Regions from separate parts of the Bacillus paranthracis genome, predicted to be linked through region 1. Evidence: a T-box and tRNA genes for the amino acid it is inferred to sense, from the RefSeq annotation. Region 1 holds a T-box; the other holds one or more tRNA genes.
The links. The T-box of region 1 lies ahead of ileS2 (isoleucine--tRNA ligase). A T-box ahead of a tRNA ligase gene usually reads a tRNA of that ligase, here a tRNA-Ile.
Positions count from the first base shown of each region.

Region 2: it encodes a tRNA-Ile, which carries the amino acid that the T-box ahead of ileS2 (isoleucine--tRNA ligase) is inferred to sense. The anticodon was not compared.

Region 1 covers NZ_CP101135.1:3,674,259-3,684,567, reverse strand. Annotated here, with positions in the region: gene NLJ82_RS18890 (YggT family protein) at 1-20, shown strand, start outside; gene NLJ82_RS18885 (YlmH family RNA-binding protein) at 36-803, shown strand; gene divIVA (septum site-determining protein DivIVA) at 893-1,399, shown strand; T-box leader at 1,451-1,675, shown strand; gene ileS2 (isoleucine--tRNA ligase) at 1,747-4,512, shown strand; gene NLJ82_RS18870 (TraR/DksA C4-type zinc finger protein) at 4,669-4,998, shown strand; gene lspA (lipoprotein signal peptidase LspA) at 5,123-5,581, shown strand; gene NLJ82_RS18860 (RluA family pseudouridine synthase) at 5,586-6,494, shown strand; gene pyrR (bifunctional pyrimidine operon transcriptional regulator/uracil phosphoribosyltransferase) at 6,697-7,239, shown strand; gene uraA (uracil permease) at 7,386-8,669, shown strand; gene pyrB (aspartate carbamoyltransferase) at 8,818-9,732, shown strand; gene pyrC (dihydroorotase) at 9,716-10,309, shown strand, end outside.
Region 2 covers NZ_CP101135.1:4,617,890-4,628,198, forward strand. Annotated here, with positions in the region: gene glgB (1,4-alpha-glucan branching protein GlgB) at 1-475, opposite strand, end outside; gene NLJ82_RS23910 (CalY family protein) at 946-1,551, shown strand; gene NLJ82_RS23915 (S8 family serine peptidase) at 1,584-5,807, shown strand; gene NLJ82_RS23920 (L-lactate dehydrogenase) at 5,987-6,931, opposite strand; tRNA gene NLJ82_RS23925 (tRNA-Glu) at 7,587-7,658, opposite strand; tRNA gene NLJ82_RS23930 (tRNA-Ser) at 7,665-7,755, opposite strand; tRNA gene NLJ82_RS23935 (tRNA-Asn) at 7,763-7,837, opposite strand; tRNA gene NLJ82_RS23940 (tRNA-Ile) at 7,845-7,921, opposite strand; tRNA gene NLJ82_RS23945 (tRNA-Gly) at 7,932-8,002, opposite strand; tRNA gene NLJ82_RS23950 (tRNA-Lys) at 8,016-8,091, opposite strand; tRNA gene NLJ82_RS23955 (tRNA-Thr) at 8,102-8,177, opposite strand; tRNA gene NLJ82_RS23960 (tRNA-Phe) at 8,192-8,267, opposite strand; tRNA gene NLJ82_RS23965 (tRNA-Asp) at 8,280-8,355, opposite strand; tRNA gene NLJ82_RS23970 (tRNA-Met) at 8,357-8,433, opposite strand; tRNA gene NLJ82_RS23975 (tRNA-Ser) at 8,461-8,553, opposite strand; tRNA gene NLJ82_RS23980 (tRNA-Ile) at 8,571-8,647, opposite strand; tRNA gene NLJ82_RS23985 (tRNA-Met) at 8,652-8,728, opposite strand; tRNA gene NLJ82_RS23990 (tRNA-Ala) at 8,749-8,821, opposite strand; tRNA gene NLJ82_RS23995 (tRNA-Pro) at 8,838-8,911, opposite strand; tRNA gene NLJ82_RS24000 (tRNA-Arg) at 8,922-8,995, opposite strand; tRNA gene NLJ82_RS24005 (tRNA-Leu) at 8,999-9,087, opposite strand; tRNA gene NLJ82_RS24010 (tRNA-Gly) at 9,104-9,178, opposite strand; tRNA gene NLJ82_RS24015 (tRNA-Leu) at 9,208-9,288, opposite strand; tRNA gene NLJ82_RS24020 (tRNA-His) at 9,311-9,386, opposite strand; tRNA gene NLJ82_RS24025 (tRNA-Thr) at 9,396-9,471, opposite strand; tRNA gene NLJ82_RS24030 (tRNA-Val) at 9,476-9,551, opposite strand; rRNA gene rrf (5S ribosomal RNA) at 9,556-9,671, opposite strand; rRNA gene NLJ82_RS24040 (23S ribosomal RNA) at 9,774-10,309, opposite strand, start outside.

The DNA.
Region 1 (10,309 bases):
TATTCGGCTATTTCTTATAGTAAGAGGTTAAATACATGAGCATCTACGAGCATTTTAGACCTGATGAAGTGGTCTTTGTGGATAAAGTGTTAGAGTGGAAGCGAGCAGCAGAGTACCATCAAGTGAAGTTAACAGACTTTCTTGATCCAAGACAACAACAAATTGTCACGATGGTAATAGGACAAGGAGATGTTGCTGTACAATTTGATGGTGCAACGTCTCAAGCAGAGCGCAAAAGAGCACTCATTTATCCGGACTATCTAGTAATAAATGAAGAGGAATTTCAAGTAGAAGTATTGGAAATTGACTATCCTTCCAAGTTTTATACGCTAGAGCATAGGCAAATATTAGGTACATTTATGTCTCTCGGTTTAACGAGAGAAAAATGTGGTGATATTTTGCTTCAAGAAGATCGTGCCCAAATTGTAGTCGCGAAAGAAGTTGTATCTTATATTGAGATGAACTTACAATCTATAGGAAAAGTGAAAGTCTCCTTATCACCAGTGCAAGGGGAAAAAATTCTACAGATACAAGAAACGTGGGGGGAGAAATCCGGAACGGTTTCTTCACTTCGTTTAGATGTTATGTTAGCTGAAATGTTACATATATCTAGGCAAAAAGTACAACCTTTCATAAAAAATGGTTTAGTAAAAGTGAATTGGAAAACAGTGGAGCAAACCTCTTATGAATGTTATCCAGGAGATGTTTTTTCAGTGAGAGGATATGGACGCAGTAAATTGTTTTCTGTAGAAGGTAGAACAAAGCGCGACAAATGGAGAATTTTGTATGGTATACTAAAATGATTGGTTTTTTAGAAGGAAATCCTCCTATTTTGTCGAAGAAAAGATATAATTGAAAGAGGAAATTTAGATAACTACTTGGAGGTGGCGTTGTGCCGTTAACACCATTAGATATTCATAACAAAGAATTTGGTCGCGGATTCCGTGGCTATGATGAGGATCAAGTAAATGAGTTTCTTGATCAAATTATCAAAGATTATGAATTAGTCATTCGTGAAAAAAAAGCTTTAGAAGAACAAGTTGCGCAATTAGAAGGGAAGTTAGATCATTTCTCTAATATTGAAGATACGTTAAACAAATCTATCGTTGTTGCACAAGAAGCAGCGGAAGAAGTAAAACGTAATGCGCAAAAAGAGGCAAAATTAATTGTACGTGAAGCTGAAAAGAATGCAGACCGTATTATTAACGAAGCTTTAGTAAAATCAAGAAAAGTTGCTTTTGATATTGAAGAGCTAAAGAAACAAGCGAAAGTATTCCGCACTCGTTTCCGTATGTTATTAGAAACACAGCTTGAAATGTTAAACAACGATGATTGGGATAAACTAATTGAGTTAGAAGACGAAGTAGACGAGCTGTTGAAAAAAGAAGAAACAGTGTAAGCTTGACGTTTTTCGCATTATTACATATAATTTTAAACAACATATTTATTAAGAAAAACGAAGATAGGGATAAGTACCTTTTTCATACCTTATATAGCGAACTGAGGATGGTGTAAGCTCAGGATAAGGAGATAATGGGAATATCACCCTGGAGTTCCGCGCTGAACAAATAGAGTAAGCGTAGGCGTATATTCGCGTTAAGAATATAAAGAGGATTGTATACATACGTATAGAATCTACTAGGGTGGTACCGCGGGAGACTTTCTCGTCCCTTTTTGGGATGAGAAAGTCTCTTTTTTATTCCGTTTTTTAGGTCTTTCTTTTATACATGTAAGGAGGAATTGAGCATGGAGTACAAAAATACATTACTAATGCCAAAAACAGAGTTCCCGATGCGTGGGAATTTACCAAAACGTGAGCCTGCAATGCAAGAAAAGTGGGCGGAAATGAATATTTATGAAAAGGTACAAGAACATACGAAAGGTCGTCCTTTATTTGTACTGCATGATGGACCTCCATATGCGAATGGTGACATTCATATGGGACATGCATTAAATAAAGTATTAAAAGACTTTATCGTTCGTTATAAATCAATGACTGGTTTCTGTGCACCATATGTCCCAGGTTGGGATACACACGGTTTACCAATTGAACAAGCTTTAACAAATAAAGGTGTGAAGCGTAAAGAAATGACAGTTGCTGAGTTCCGTAAGTTATGTGCAGAGTATGCATATGAACAAGTAGAACGTCAGCGTGAGCAATTTAAGCGTTTAGGTGTACGTGCTGATTGGGATAACCCATACATTACTTTAGAGCCAGCATATGAAGCACAACAAATTAAAGTGTTTGGTGATATGGCGAAAAAAGGTTATATCTATAAAGGACAAAAACCAGTTTATTGGTCACCAACGAGTGAATCAGCTTTAGCAGAAGCTGAAATTGAATACCAAGATAAAAAATCTGCATCTATTTACGTAGCATTTCCTGTAAAAGATGGAAAGAACGTATTAGAAGGTGATGAGAAATACATTATCTGGACAACAACGCCTTGGACGTTGCCTGCAAACTTAGGTATTTCTGTTCACCCAGAACTTGAATACGCTATTGTAAAAGTAAATGGTGAAAAATATATTATTGCTTCTGAACTATTTGAGACAGTTGCAAAAACGTTAGAGTGGGAAAACGCTGAAGTTGTGAAAACAGTAAAAGGTAGCGAGCTTGAGTATACAGTTGCAAAGCATCCATTCTACGATCGTGATTCATTAGTTATGCTAGGAGATCACGTAACAACAGATGCAGGTACAGGTTGTGTTCATACAGCACCAGGACACGGGGAAGATGACTTTATTGTTGGTAAAAAGTATGGCTTAGAAGTACTTTGCCCAGTTGATGATAAAGGTGTATTAACAGAGGAAGCACCTGGATTTGAAGGCTTATTCTATGATAAAGCTAACAAGCCAATTACAGAAAAATTAGAAGAAGTAGGCGCGTTACTGAAACTAACATTCATCACGCATTCATATCCACATGATTGGAGAACGAAAAAACCTATTATTTTCCGTGCGACAGCACAGTGGTTTGCATCTATTGAAGCATTCCGTAAAGAGTTATTAGAAGCTGTTGCGGAAACAAAATGGGTACCAGCATGGGGCGAAACTCGTCTTCATAACATGGTTCGTGACCGTGGTGACTGGTGTATTTCTCGTCAGCGTGCATGGGGTGTGCCAATTCCAGTATTCTATGCTGAGAATGGTGATCCAATTATTACGGATGAAACAATTAACCACGTAGCAGATTTATTCCGTGAACACGGTTCTAACGTATGGTTTGAGCGTGAAGCGAAAGATCTATTACCAGAAGGATTTACACATTCAGGTAGCCCAAATGGTGAATTCCGTAAAGAAACAGACATTATGGATGTATGGTTCGACTCAGGTTCTTCTCACCAAGCGGTATTAGAAGAGCGCGATGACTTACAACGTCCAGCTGATTTATATTTAGAAGGATCTGACCAATATCGTGGTTGGTTTAACTCTTCATTATCGACAGCAGTTGCTGTAACAGGTAAGGCGCCATATAAAGGCGTACTAAGCCATGGTTTCGTATTAGATGGTGAAGGCCGTAAAATGAGTAAGTCGATTGGAAACATCGTCGTACCGAAGAAAATTATGGATCAATTAGGCGGAGATATTTTACGCTTATGGGTATCTTCTGTTGACTATCAATCTGACGTACGTATTTCGGATGATATTTTAAAACAAGTAGCAGAAGTGTATCGTAAAATCCGTAACACATTCCGTTTCTTATTAGGAAACTTAGACGACTTTAAGCCAAGTGAAAATACAGTAGCTGTAGCTGAACTTCGTGAAGTAGATCGTTACATGTTAGTGAAATTAAATGACTTAATTACAAAAGTAAAAGAAGCATATGAGACATACGACTTCGCTGCTGTATATCATGCAATTCATAACTTCTGTACAATTGATTTAAGTTCATTCTACTTAGACTTTGCAAAAGACATTTTATACATTGAAGGTGCGAACCATGAAGATCGTCGTGCAATTCAAACTGTATTATATGATGTTCTTGTTGCATTGACGAAACTTGTAACACCAATCTTACCGCATACAGCTGATGAAGTATGGCCATACATTCCAGGTGTAACAGAAGAAAGTGTACAATTAACTGATATGCCAGAAGCTGTACAATTAGATGGTGCAGAAGCATTAAAAACAAAATGGGATGCATTTATGACATTGCGTGATGACGTATTAAAAGCGTTAGAAGTAGCTCGTAATGAAAAGGTAATCGGTAAGTCATTAAATGCAAGCATTACGCTATATCCAACTGCAGAAATGAAAGCTATGTTAGAGTCTATTAACGAAGACTTAAAGCAATTATTCATCGTTTCTGAGTACAAACTTGGTGGCATGATGGAAGAAGCGCCAGCAGATGCACCGAAGTATGAACATACAGCGGTTGTTGTTGTTCAAGCAACTGGTGAAACATGTGAACGTTGTTGGGTAGTTTCAGAAACAATTGGTAAAGATGCTGAACATGAAACATTATGTGAGCGTTGTGCAACGGTTGTTAAAGAAAATTATGTAAAATAATAAGGGGTGACTGCACGTAAAGTGCAGTCATTTTTTTGGTTAACAGTATATTGAAATAACTTTCACTCTCTTTCCTATGAAGGAAAAATGTGTGAGAGGTAAGCATATAAATTTCGGACACACTAATCGTACATTGCAACTGGGAGGAATGTACACGTGAATGAAATGTATATGGAAATCAAAGAAGAATTGCAATTGATGCGAAAAGAGTTACAAGAGAGGCTAGCTAAAGAGGTTATGTACAAATATAATACAGAGTTTAGCGAAGAGCTTGGGTATGAAATTAAGGAAGAGATAAAGAAAAAACTTTTATTACATGATATAAAAGAGGATTTAAAAGATGTAGAACGTGCATTATTTAAAATGGAAATAGATATGTATGGTATTTGTGAAGACACAGGGAGAGTAATGTCGGTAAAACAAATGAAAACGATGCCGACTGCACGTACCATTCATGAATTTTTCTATGAAAAAGTAAATGTATGAATGTGCACAACGATATTATATTACCTTTTTTTAATTTATTTTATTCTTCTATAAAGGTTCATTGTGAAAAGGTTGCAGCTATGCTAAAATTTTGAGGTACACTGTCTTTGTGGGGGAAATGAAAATGATATATTATGTAATAGCGTTATTCGTCATTGCCATCGATCAAATATCGAAATGGCTAATTGTAAAGAACATGGAATTGGGTACGAGTATTCCGATTATCGATAATGTATTATACATAACATCACATCGAAATAGAGGAGCTGCTTGGGGCATTTTAGAAAATAAAATGTGGTTTTTCTACATTATTACAGTCGTTTTTGTAGCATTTATCGTATTTTATATGAAAAAATATGCAAAAACAGACAAGCTTCTAGGAATTTCATTAGGTCTAATTTTAGGCGGAGCAATTGGTAATTTTATTGATCGTGTATTTAGACAAGAAGTAGTGGATTTCATTCACGTGTATATTTTCTCGTACAACTATCCAGTATTCAATATCGCTGATTCAGCATTATGTATTGGTGTTGTATTAATTATTATTCAAACATTATTAGAAGGCAAGAAAACGAAGGAGTAATTGAATGAGTGAAGTAGTACAAGTAACAGTTGCAGAAGAACAAAAAAATGAGCGAATTGATAAATTCGTTGCAGGAATAAATAATGAATGGTCACGTACACAAGTACAACAATGGATTAAAGATAACGTTGTTACAGTTAATGGAAAAGCTGTAAAAGGGAATTATAAAGTTAGAGAAAATGATGAAATTACAGTGACGATTCCTGAGCCAGAAGAGTTAGATATTCAGCCAGAAGATATGAATTTAGAAATTTATTATGAAGATGCAGATGTACTTGTTGTTAATAAGCCGCGTGGTATGGTTGTGCATCCAGCACCAGGTCATACAAGTGGTACACTTGTGAACGGTCTTATGCACCATTGTACAGACTTATCGGGCATTAACGGTGTAATGCGCCCAGGTATCGTGCATCGTATTGATAAAGATACATCAGGCTTATTAATGGTTGCTAAAAATGATATGGCACACGAATCACTTGTAAATCAACTTGTAGCAAAAACAGTAACGAGACGTTACAAAGCGATTGTACACGGTGTTATTCCGCATGATAAAGGAACGATTGATGCTCCGATTGCTCGTGATAAGAAAGAGCGTCAAAGTATGACGGTTGATGAAAATGGTAAGCATGCTGTTACGCATTTCCAAGTGTTAGAGCGATTCAAAGATTTCACACTTGTAGAATGTCGCTTAGAAACAGGGCGTACACACCAAATTCGTGTTCATATGAAATATATTGGCTATCCACTTGCAGGAGATCCAAAGTATGGACCAAAGAAAACATTAGACATGAATGGACAAGCACTTCACGCAGGTATTTTAGGATTTGACCATCCTCGTACTGGTGAATATATTCAGTTTGAGGCACCGATTCCAGAAGTGTTTGAAGATGCATTAAATATTTTACGAAAATAGTATTGACAAATCATAAGAAAACTGAGATACTGACAACAGTTAAATAATGATCCTTTAACACAGCCCCGTGAGGTTGAGAAGGTAACGGTTTGAAATACATAGGGTATGCTGTACCCTTTTTCAAAAGTCCTCTCGCACACGCTGAGAGGACTTTTTTTATACCATTACTCTCACGCAAGAAAAAAGCTTGGAGGTGTAGAGCATGCAAGAGAAAGCTGTCGTTTTAGATGACCAAATGATTCGCCGCGCTTTAACACGAATTAGTCATGAAATCGTGGAACGAAATAAAGGTGTCGATAATTGTGTTCTTGTCGGAATTAAAACTCGTGGAATTTTTATTGCACAACGTTTGGCAGAACGAATTGGTCAAATTGAAGGAAAAGAAATGGAAGTTGGAGAGTTAGACATTACGTTATATCGAGATGATTTAACACTACAATCGAAAAATAAAGAACCACTTGTAAAAGGTTCTGATATCCCTGTAGATATTACGAAGAAAAAAGTTATCCTTGTGGATGATGTATTATATACAGGCAGAACTGTTCGAGCAGCAATGGATGCTCTTATGGATTTAGGTAGACCATCACAAATCCAACTAGCGGTTCTTGTTGATAGAGGTCATCGTGAACTACCAATTCGCGCTGATTATGTAGGAAAGAATATTCCAACATCAAGTGAAGAGCGTATCGAAGTTGATTTGCAAGAGACAGATCAACAAGATCGAGTAAGCATATACGATAAGTAAAGCCCTTTTAAATGTAGTCCTGTGAGGCTGCCAAAGGGTCTTGGCTTTCATATGTCAAATTTGGCATACGAAAGTGTAGGACTCTTTGTGCACAGGCACAAAGAGTTTTTTTATTGCAAAGATTTAAACTGAAGGAGGATGTAACAATGGAACAAAAGCCAGTGTTAGACGTTAATGAAGTACCGAAACCGGGAAAATGGTTATTTTTAAGTATACAACATTTGTTCGCGATGTTTGGATCAACAGTGCTTGTTCCGTTTTTAACAGGATTGAATCCGTCAGTAGCATTAATATCAAGTGGATTAGGAACGTTAGCGTTTCTTCTTATAACGAAAGGTCAAGTACCTGCCTATCTTGGATCATCATTCGCCTTTATCGCACCGATTATAACAGCGAAAACGGCAGGGGGACCTGGAGCAGCAATGCTTGGTGGTTTGCTAGCAGGACTTGTATACATCTTAATCTCACTCGGAATTAAGAAATCAGGATCAGAGTGGATTATGAAATTACTACCACCAATCGTAGTTGGTCCAGTAGTAATGGTAATCGGGCTAGCTTTAGCACATACAGCAGTTAACATGGCGATGAATGGTGCGGATGGCAAATATAGCTTTACACACTTTTCAGTAGCATTAGTAACATTAGCAATTACAATCATATGCTCAATATTCGGAAGAGGATTTTTCAGTATCATACCAGTGTTACTTGGCATTATCGGCGGATATATTTTCGCTTACTTCCAAGGGTTAGTAGACTTAAAGCCGGTAGCTGAGGCAAAATGGTTTGTTGTACCAGATTTCACGGTACCATTTGTAACATACACACCAGAGTTTTCATGGAAGATTGTACTCTTGATGGTACCAGTTGCACTAGTAACAATTTCAGAACATATCGGACATCAAATTGTATTAGGAAATGTTATTAAAAGAGATTTAATTAAAAAACCAGGTTTACACCGTTCAATCTTCGGTGATGGAGTAGCCACATTAATCGCATCGCTAATCGGTGGACCACCGAATACAACGTATGGTGAAAACATCGGCGTGCTAGCAATTACAAGAGCGTACAGTGTATACTTATTCATCGGTTCAGCGGTATTCGCAATCATGTTCGGATTTATCGGTAAGATTTCTGCACTGATTCATTCGATCCCAACACCAGTTATGGGTGGTGTATCAATCTTACTATTCGGTGTAATCGCATCAAGCGGATTACGCATGATGGTAGACGATAAAACAGATTTAAGTGACAAACGAAACTTAATGATTGCATCAGTAATACTAGTAATCGGTATTGGTGGAGCGGTACTTCACGTAGGAGAATCATTCCAAGTAGAAGGAATGGCACTAGCAGCAATTGTAGGTGTACTGTTAAATCTACTACTACCAGAAACGAAACAAATAAAACAATCTAAGCAGATTGCTTCATAATAATAACCTTTTAATTCAGTCCTGTGAGACCGGAAAGGGTGGCTTCTTTCTTGCACCCTAGTCTCACATGACTAGGGTATTTTTATGCAAAGGTTGTTATAAAAATACAAAAGTGGTAACATAAAAATCAGAAAGATGAGGGATGACGATGAGCCATTTGTTAACGATGAGTGAATTATCGGAAGTAGAAATTTCAGAAATCCTAAAAGACGCAGAAGATTTTGCGAATGGGAAAGAGAGCAAAACGACAGAGCAAACTTTTGTTGCGAACTTGTTCTTTGAGAATAGTACGAGAACAAGATTTAGCTTTGAAGTTGCTGAGAAGAGATTAGGACTTGATGTTTTAAACTTTTCAGCTGATGCATCTAGCGTACAAAAAGGAGAAACTTTATACGATACGATAAGAACACTAGAATCAATCGGAACAAAAGCAGTGGTCATCCGCCATGAGCAAGATCGCTACTTCGATGAACTAAAAGATCAGGTGAATATCCCGATCTTAAACGCTGGAGATGGATGTGGAAACCACCCAACGCAGTGCCTACTCGACCTTCTTACAATTAAACAAGAGTTTGGAAGATTTGAAGGTTTGAAGATTGCAATAGTAGGAGATGTTCGTCATAGCCGAGTAGCACGTTCTAATGCAGAAGCATTAACGAAGCTAGGTGCAACAATTTACTTTGCAAGTCCAGAAGAGTGGAAAGATGAAGACAACACATTTGGAACATACAAACCATTAGATGAACTTGTTCCGGAAGTGGATGTAATGATGTTACTTCGTGTACAACATGAGCGTCATGATCATTATGAAACAGACATTATGAAAGAGTATCATGAGAAACACGGATTAACAGTGGAAAGAGAAAAGCGTATGAAAGAAGGAAGCATTATTATGCATCCAGCTCCTGTAAACCGAGATGTTGAAATTGCAAGTGAACTTGTTGAGTGTGAGCGTTCACGCATATTTAAACAAATGGAAAATGGAGTTTACGTAAGAATGGCTGTACTAAAACGCGCCTTACCAAATGTATTAGGAGGAATGAAACATGAATTATTTGTTTAAAGATGGTCGTTATATGAATGAAGAAGGAAAAATCGTAGCAACGGATCTTCTCGTACAAGACGGTAAAATCGCTAAGGTAGCAGAAAATATTACGGCAGATAATGCTGAAGTAATCGATGTGAACGGAAAGTTAATCGCACCTGGATTAGTAGATGTACACGTACACCTTCGTGAACCAGGTGGTGAACATAAAGAAACAATTGAAACAGGTACGCTAGCAGCGGCAAAAGGTGGATTCACAACAATTTGCGCAATGCCAAATACACGCCCAGTACCAGATTGCAGAGAACATATGGAAGACTTACAAAATCGTATTAAAGAAAAAGCGCATGTTAACGTACTACCATATGGAGCAATTACAGTACGTCAAGCGGGTTCTGAAATGACAGATTTCGAAACGTTAAAAGAACTTGGAGCATTTGCTTTCACTGATGACGGTGTAGGTGTACAAGATGCTAGCATGATGTTAGCTGCTATGAAACGTGCAGCGAAATTAAATATGGCAGTAGTTGCGCACTGTGAAGAGAATACTCTTATTAATAAAGGTTGTGTACATGAAGGGAAGTTTTCTGAGAAA
Region 2 (10,309 bases), 940 kb from region 1:
TCCAAGAACCGAAATGTAATTCATAAACTGTCATCGCTTCTTTATAAACCGATTTTTTCTTTTTCTTACGACTCCAGTTTTTATCATTCCATTCGTATCCCTTTATATCAAAAACTACAGATGCCGTATTCGGTCTTACTTCTGCATACACAGCATACGGATCTGCCTTAAGAATGACATCACCAGCCATCGTTTCAATCGCATATTTATATATTTCTCTTTCTTCTATATGCGGTATAAATAGGGACCAAATTCCCTCTTCTGTCACTTGCAGCATCTTATGTTGCTCATAATCCCATTCATTAAAATCTCCAACAACACTCATTGCTTTCGCATGAGGAGCCCATACTGTAAATCGTACACCTCGCATCTCATCTTCCGTCACAATATGTGCGCCAAAGATGTTATAACTTTCATAGTACTTTTCTGTATGAAACTCATCTCGTTTCACTTCTTCACAATTTATTACACTCAATATGCTCACCTCACTAAGATGACAGAATTTTTTATACTTTACCAATTCTGCGAAAAACTGAAATATCCTTGTTCATTTATAAAAAATATACGTTTTTTTCTTAAAAATGTTGAATTTTTTTCACATTTCTATATAAAATATCGAATTTTGACGAATATTCATTGAAAACGCTTCATTTTTCACTAGCCTTTCATCTTACTATTTATTTCTCAACCTCTATTTTATTAGCTTCACCCTCTTTTTCATCCTATTTTCCACTTAAAATCGCAACAAAATAATCTGTCATAAAAAAATGTTTCTCAACATTTTTCGTCACAATTGTATTGAAATGGAAAATTGATAAGCATATACTTGTTCTCAATAAAGAACACCGACTTTTCGTAACTACAATTCATAGCGGACTACTATGTTTACTTATTTATCCTTGTTACGAACAGTCGCTATAAAAATTTAATTAGGGGGGCTTTCTTATGTCATTAAAACAAAAGGTTGGAATAGGAGTTGTCACAGCAACGCTTGGCTTATCCCTTACATTCGGCGGTGTATTCGCCTACTTCAGTGATTCGGAAACATCTAGTAACTCATTTCAAGCTGGAACACTAGACCTTTCTATTAATCCAAGTGTAATCGTTGATGTGAAAGATTTAAAGCCAGGTGACTTTATTGAAAAAAATTTCACGCTTGAAAATAAAGGGTCATTGGATATTGCAAAAGTAGCACTTGAAACATCCTATGAAGTTACAGATGCAAAAAAAAATAATGATGGTGAAGATTTAGGCGATCACATCATCGTCAAATTTTTAGTGAATGATGGAAAGCCATCTAATCCAAACGATGATCATGAAATTTTGTGGGAAACAAAACTATCAGAATTAAAAACTATGAAACCTGAAGATGTGGCTACTTCTCTAGAACGTCATAACTTAATAGACGGTATTAAATCTGGTGAAACAGATTATTTACACGTGCTCTTCTCCTTCGAAGACAACGAACAAGATCAAAATAAATTCCAGGGTGATTCCTTACAGCTAAACTGGACATTCCATGCAGAGCAAACACCAGGCACGGAGAAATAAATTTTAAAATATAAATTATCGGAGGCTTATACATGAAAAAGAAAAATCGTTTTGTTACCGGAATTGTCACGGCTGGCGTTCTGCTTTCAACTGCCCTTCCGTTCAATGTACTTGCTGAAAATCCTATTAATCAAATTGACTCTTCAAACGCCCAGTCTTTACTATCAAAACTTTCTAAAGAACAGCGTCAGGCATTACAAACGTTAGATGCCAACCCTGGTTTTACTATCTCGCCAGATATTAATACAAGTAGTTCTGAACCAGTAAATATCATTGTAGAATTTCAAACAGCTCCAGTAAAGATTAATGAATTAAAACAAAAAGAAAAAGGATTACAAGCTGCTCCTGAAAATATAAAAGCGCGTATTGATCAAGAGCATGAGGAATTTCAAAAAGGACTAAAACGCCTTTATCAATTTAGCCCATCAGTAAAGTCAGGGAATTTCCAGTCAGTACAAATTAAACGTTCTTATAAACATGCCATAAATGGGGTTGCGCTGACATTACCTGCAAATACAGTAGAAGAATTGTTACGAATTGGCGTTGTAAAGCGTATTTGGAAAGATTATGAAGTGAAACTAAATTTACCAAAACAAGCAGAGCAAAAAGCACCTCAAAAACTAACAGATAGCATTCCGCAAATTGGGGTCGATAAGTTACATAGCGAGGGCATTACTGGAAAAGGAATTAAAGTTGGTGTATTAGATACAGGTATTGATTACAATCATCCTGACCTAAAAGACGTGTATAAGGGCTATCGCGCAAAACCTGGCGAAGACTCTAGCAGGATAGATCCAAACTCCGTAAAAGGTTGGGACTTTATTAATAACGATGCAGATCCGATGGAAACAACTTATACAGAATGGCAACAATCTGGCGCTCCTGAATTTGATGATCGTGGCTCTTCCTTCTACACAGCCCACGGCACTCACGTAGCAGGTATCGTTTCTGCTCAAAAGAAAAACAAATCAGATTCCGCAGTAAAAGGTGTTGCACCTGACATTGAACTGTATAACTATCGTGTACTCGGTCCATACGGAAGTGGAGCTAGTTCAGGTATTATTGCTGCAATCGATAAATCTATTTCTGACGGTATGAACGTTATTAACTTATCGTTAGGTGACGATAGCAACAATCCGCTTGATCCTACGTCTATCGCTGTCAATAACGCGATGCTTTCTGGTGTTGTTACAGTCGTTGCTGCTGGAAACTCTGGTCCAAATCCAGCGACACTCGGATCACCAGGTGCTTCTCCATTTGCAATTACGGTCGGCGCAAGTGATAGCTCTATTTCCTTACCGAAACTATCAGGTCATGCTGGACAATTACAATTTCCTAACCTAATTTTATTCGGCAAAAACTTCACTGATAAAATAGAAGATTTCAAGGGACAAACTTTACCTATTGAATCTGTAGGAATTGGTACGCCTGACGAGTTTAGTAAAAAAGATGTAAAAGGAAAAATCGCTCTCGTTGCACGCGGTACACTGTCATTTGATGAAAAAATTGCGAATGCAAAACAAGCAGGTGCAAAAGCCGTTATTATTTATAACAATGTAGACGGAGAAATTCCTTTCTACGTTGGCGAAAGTACAAAATACATTCCAGCATTCCGCCTAACGAAAGAAGACGGTGAAAAACTAAAAGCTCAAATCGAACAAGGTAATACATCCTTTAGCTTTGGCGAACTTAGTTACATTCAAACAGAAGGCGATCATCTTGCAGACTTTAGCTCACGCGGCCCTGTTACATCAAATGATGATATTAAACCTGATATTACAGCGCCTGGTGTTGCTGTACTTTCAACAATACCTGAATATATTAACGACCCACAAGAGGGCGAAAACTATGACGTTTCCTATGAGCGTATGCAAGGAACATCCATGGCTTCTCCTCATATCGCGGGCGTTGCTGCTCTTATTTTACAAGAACACCCAGAATACTCTCCATTCGATGTAAAGGCGTCTCTTATGAACACAGCTGATGATTTAAAAGAAAAGTATTCCGTATATGAAGTTGGAGCTGGACGAGTAGATGCATACAACGCCGTTCATACGGAAACAAGTTTTAAAGTGCTAGATACAACAAAAACAGTTGTAAATGATGAAGTAATTGAAGTACCAGAAGAAACCGGATCCATTGCATTCGGGAAGTTCTATCAAAAAGACAGTGAAGCTCTTGAACAAAAACGAAATATAAAAGTGGAAAACCATAATAAACAAGAGAAAAAAGAATTTAAAACAGAAATTTCTTATACACCAGCATCTTCTGCTATTAACGATGCTATCGCAAACGGTGTAAAAGTTTCTGTTCCAGAAACTTTTACACTTGATGCTGGTAAATCAGATGAAATTGAAGCAAAAATTAATGTTCCAGCCGGTGTAAAACAAGGCCGATATGAAGGATATATTCATATTACAAATACGAAAAATAAAGAAGAAACGTATCAAATTCCGTTCTCTATTCGTGTATCAGAGCCTGGTATTGAAAATGCCATATTATCAAGAAAAGCAATTTCAACTGATACATCAAAGTTTAATCCATATGGTGAATCATATGTTCACGGGGCATTCCAATTAAATAGCGAACTTGAAACGTTAGACCTTATCGTGAAAGATTCGAAAACAAATAAAGCACTCGGCTTCATTGGAACATTAAACACGAGTGGCCTAAAAACGGATGTGTATTACTACTTAGAATCCTTCTTTAACGGAAAAGTGTATCCTTTTACAAATGATCCTGCAAAACCAATTGGTGATGAGAAAATCAACTTACCAGAAGGAGACTACACAATTGAGTTTGTTGGCTATGATAAAGCTGGAAAAGCACGTGTGAAAGGTGATTATGTCGTAATTGATAATACACCGCCAGAAGTAAAATTAACTGGATTAAAACCTGGTATTTATGAATTAAATGAAGAAAATTACACAGTAGAAGATGGTAAAAAAGCGTTATGGATTAAAGGAAATGTGTATGATTCAAACGTTGACTACTTAAAAGGAAAAGGATTAAACATTACGCAAGAAGCGAATGGCGTTATGTATTATGACTATTCTCCATACTTGCATAAGTTTTTACCTATTAATGCAAACGGAGACTTTAAAGTTGGCATTACTCCTGAATCCTTTAAAGTGGAAGGTCCAATGAACACAGGCGTATATATTTTCGATTATGCAACTGCAGGTCCTGACTATCCAAGCGGTGTAAATAATTATTGGTTTATCCCGCAAGGAGCTCAATATGCAAAGGCTAGTTATGATAAAAAAGAAGTATATAAAGGGGACGAGTTCACAGTAACCCTAAACGCGAAACACGTAAAACAATTCGTTGCTGGGGCATTTAACGTACAATTCCTAGAGAAGAACTTCAAATTTGCAAATGTGAAATTGAATCCTGCTTTTGAAAAACTCCTTTCTGAAAAAGGGGTAACCGCAAAAATAAATGAATCAAAACTAGAAGAAGGTTCTGTTACAGTAGGCGGGGCTATTGATGATAAAAACTTCGCTGGATTAGATGGTGACTTCCCGTTCATTGATATAACTTTTAAGGTAGAAAATGATGAATTTTATGAAGCAAATGCTCAATTAGATTTATCAGTGTTCGCTTACTGGAAACAAGGTGAATCAGAGCCAAATAGAATGCGTGTCCTTCAAGATCAAACATTCTCAGTTATGTCTTTAAACTCACTAGTAGAAGGAAATATTAAACCTGGTGCATTCTTAAATGAACGTGGCTATTTAGATGAGAAATTCGATTATACAAAGCTTGGCGTAAAAGTATATGCAACTGATTCTTACCGTCATAAGTTTGAAGGCTCACTAGACAAATACGGATACTTCAAACTAAATGGACTTCCTGTTAATAAACGCGACTATAACTTATATGTAGAAGTACCAGGGCATTTAACAAGCCGACTAACAACGAAACTTGGTACTGAAAAAGACGGTAAGCTACTTGGCCAATATTATTATGCACGCCTTGATGAAAACCTTGCAGGTGATGTAAATGGCGATAAAGTAATTGATATAAAAGATGCTGAAATTATCGCTAGCAACTATGGTAAAAAAGGAGTATCTGTGAAAGACGGTGACCTAAATAAAGATGGTATTGTTGACGAAAAAGATATTCGCTTCGTTGAAAAGAACTTCTTGAAAAAAGGTCCCGATGCATCTAAATCACAAACACCTGTTGAAAAATCAAAAAGCGGTACACTGGCAGATATTTTAAAGAAATTAGGATTAACGCCTAAAAAATGATAATAATAAAGAGCACTCTACCCAAAGTAGAGTGCTCTTTTCTATAAACGACCCTGATCCAGCAAAAGGGGTATATTGGGGATATACAAGGGAAACCGGAAAAGGAATTTATATTAAATTATATATAAATCCAGAAGTAAGAAGTAGTTCCCCACTTCTGGATTATTTAGCAATTATTATTATAGTACTGGTGCCATTGTTTCTTTTAATACTTTTACAGAATGAGCAAATTTCGCTTTTTCATCCTCATTTAACTCAAGCTCTACGATTTCACGTACACCTTCACGGTTAATTACAGCTGGAACACCTACGTAAGCATCTTTCTCACCGTATTGACCTTCAAGGTATGCAGATACAGTTAATACGCTGTTCTCGTTGTTTAAGATTGCTTTAGTTACACGAAGTAGTGACATACCGATTCCGTAATAAGTTGCACCTTTACGCTCGATGATATGGTAAGCTGCATCACGTACGTTTTCGAAGATTTTGTCTAAGTCTTCTTGTTTGTACTGTTCGTTGTTAGCTAAGATTGTTTCTAGTTTTTGTACACCGATAGTAGCGTGACTCCATACTGGAAGTTCAGTGTCACCGTGTTCACCAACGATGTAAGCATGAACGTTACGTGGATCTACATCTAAGTAGTCACCTAACATGTAACGGAAACGAGCAGAGTCTAAAGTAGTACCAGAACCAATTACACGCTCTTTTGGTAGACCAGATTCTTTCCAAGTTACGTAAGTTAAAATATCAACTGGGTTAGTTGCGATTAAGAAGATTCCATCGAATCCGCTATCCATAATACCGCGAACGATTTGTTTAAAGATCTTTGTATTTTTCTCAACTAAGTCTAAACGAGTTTCACCTGGCTTTTGTGGTAATCCAGCAGTGATAACTACTAAATCTGCATCTTTACAATCTGCATAGCTACCGCTCCAAACTTTTGTTGGTGATGGAGAGAATGGTACCGCATGGCTTAAGTCCATTGCTTCCCCTTCTGCTTTTGCTTCATTAACATCTACTAATACGAATTCTTCAGCTACACCTTGGTTGATCATTGAGTAAGCGTAACTACAACCTACAGCTCCTGTTCCTACTAATACTACACGATTGATACCTTTTTTCATGGTAATTTCCCCTCTCTATTGTTCACATATATTTTTTTATGATTGTTTAAGTAATTAATTAAAATACTAATTTAATGTTGTTTAACTTCTTTACATTCATATTGTAGCACGTATTATTGTGAATTACTTCACAAATTATGACCTATTTGTGAACTTTTTCACATAGAGTGTAAAGTTATTAGAATAGGTGTGGAATCCATTTCAATGGAGGCGTTTTCTTTAGATTGTGAACGTGAAATAGTTCCGTTTTATCGGTAAGTGAAATTATATCGACGATTATTTAAATATATCAACGATTTTTATAATATATCGATCGTAAATCAAATTATATCGGCGATTCGACAAGGAATATCGACTTACCGACAAAACTCGACAATAATGACAACATAAAAAAGCTGTCTTCAGTAGATTACCTACTGAGAGACAGCTTCTTCTATATATTATTTATTTTCCGCGGTAGTTCCTAATGCAGCATGCTTTATTTGAACAACCCGTATTTCGATTTTATTATTCAACTGTATCTAATAACTCTACAACTAATTCCTTAGGATCTTCCCAGCTATGATATATTTCTAAGTGCCATTTCGTTAATGACCTTGAGTATCACTTTTACACAACAAAAAAGAGATAGCAGATTATGCTATCTCTTTTAATATGACCCGTACGGGATTCGAACCCGTGTTACCGCCGTGAAAGGGCGGTGTCTTAACCACTTGACCAACGGGCCAATTACTGGCAGAGAAGAAGGGATTCGAACCCTCGCACCGCGTTCGCGATCTACTCCCTTAGCAGGGGAGCCCCTTGAGCCACTTGGGTACTTCTCTATAAATATGGCTCCGCAGGTAGGACTCGAACCTACGACCGATCGGTTAACAGCCGATAGCTCTACCACTGAGCTACTGCGGAACAATTATGGTGGGCCTAAATGGACTCGAACCATCGACCTCACGCTTATCAGGCGTGCGCTCTAACCAGCTGAGCTATAGGCCCATAATTGAAAAGCGGGTGAAGAGAATCGAACTCTCGACCAGAGCTTGGAAGGCTCTTGTTTTACCACTAAACTACACCCGCATTAAATTGTAAATGGTGAGCCATGAAGGACTCGAACCTTCGACCCTCTGATTAAAAGTCAGATGCTCTACCAACTGAGCTAATGGCTCATTTTGAAAGTGGTGCCGGCTAGAGGACTTGAACCCCCAACCTACTGATTACAAGTCAGTTGCTCTACCAATTGAGCTAAGCCGGCTTGCGACTTCAAAATGGTGGCTCGGGACGGAATCGAACCGCCGACACGAGGATTTTCAGTCCTCTGCTCTACCGACTGAGCTACCGAGCCTTTATGTAAAAATGGCGGTCCCGACCGGGGTCGAACCGGCGATCTCCTGCGTGACAGGCAGGCATGTTAACCACTACACCACGGGACCTTGGTTGCGGGGACAGGATTTGAACCTGCGACCTTCGGGTTATGAGCCCGACGAGCTACCAGACTGCTCCACCCCGCGACGATAAAATATTTAATTAAGAAAAAATGGAGGAGGTAGAGGGATTCGAACCCCCGCGCGACTCTCGCCGCCTGTCGGTTTTCAAGACCGATCCCTTCAGCCGAACTTGGGTATACCTCCGAGATATAAACTTCTAATGGTGGACCTTGTAGGACTCGAACCTACGACCGGACGGTTATGAGCCGTCTGCTCTAACCAGCTGAGCTAAAGGTCCTTTATGGTAGCGGCGGAGGGGATCGAACCCCCGACCTCACGGGTATGAACCGTACGCTCTAGCCAGCTGAGCTACACCGCCATAAATGATATTAAAATAAGTGGAGCCTAGCGGGATCGAACCGCTGACCTCCTGCGTGCAAGGCAGGCGCTCTCCCAGCTGAGCTAAGGCCCCATGTTTTTTGGGAATATCGGGAAGACAGGATTTGAACCTGCGACCCCCTGGTCCCAAACCAGGTGCTCTACCAAGCTGAGCCACTTCCCGTTAATAAAAGCGCGCCCGAGAGGAGTCGAACCCCTAACCTCTTGATCCGTAGTCAAACGCTCTATCCAATTGAGCTACGGGCGCATATGGTGCCGAGGGCGGGGGTCGAACCCGCACGGTGGTCACCCACCGCAGGATTTTAAGTCCTGTGCGTCTGCCTGTTCCGCCACCCCGGCATGTCATATTGAAAATTGGAGCGGAAGACGGGATTCGAACCCGCGACCCCAACCTTGGCAAGGTTGTATTCTACCACTGAACTACTTCCGCAAGACATGTATGAGTTATTTAATTAAAAGTGCGGGTGAAGGGAGTCGAACCCCCACGCCAAAGGCGCCAGATCCTAAGTCTGGTGCGTCTGCCAATTCCGCCACACCCGCATATTAATTTATTTAAGAAAAATGGGGCGACTGATGGGAATCGAACCCACGAATGCCGGAGCCACAATCCGGTGCGTTAACCACTTCGCCACAACCGCCATGATTTCTGGTGCCGACTAGAGGACTTGAACCCCCAACCTACTGATTACAAGTCAGTTGCTCTACCAATTGAGCTAAGTCGGCTAAATGGTGGAGGATGACGGGATCGAACCGCCGACCCCCTGCTTGTAAGGCAGGTGCTCTCCCAGCTGAGCTAATCCTCCATTTGCCTGGCAACGTCCTACTCTCACAGGGACAAGGTCCCAACTACCATCGGCGCTAGAGAGCTTAACTTCCGTGTTCGGTATGGGAACGGGTGTGACCTCTCTGCCATCATTACCAGACTGTATTCATTTAAGACAAGAATTATTGTAACTCATTTAACTTTGAAAGTCAACAAGTTTTTTTATATTCTTTCAAAACTAGATAACATTGCTTCATATTATATGGTTAAGTCCTCGATCTATTAGTATTCGTCAGCTCCACATGTCACCATGCTTCCACCTCGAACCTATCAACCTGATCATCTTTCAGGGATCTTACTAGCTTACGCTATGGGAAATCTCATCTTGAGGGGGGCTTCATGCTTAGATGCTTTCAGCACTTATCCCTTCCGCACATAGCTACCCAGCTATGCCCTTGGCAGAACAACTGGTACACCAGCGGTGCGTCCATCCCGGTCCTCTCGTACTAAGGACAGCTCCTCTCAAATTTCCTACGCCCACGACGGATAGGGACCGAACTGTCTCACGACGTTCTGAACCCAGCTCGCGTACCGCTTTAATGGGCGAACAGCCCAACCCTTGGGACCGACTACAGCCCCAGGATGCGATGAGCCGACATCGAGGTGCCAAACCTCCCCGTCGATGTGGACTCTTGGGGGAGATAAGCCTGTTATCCCCGGGGTAGCTTTTATCCGTTGAGCGATGGCCCTTCCATGCGGAACCACCGGATCACTAAGCCCGACTTTCGTCCCTGCTCG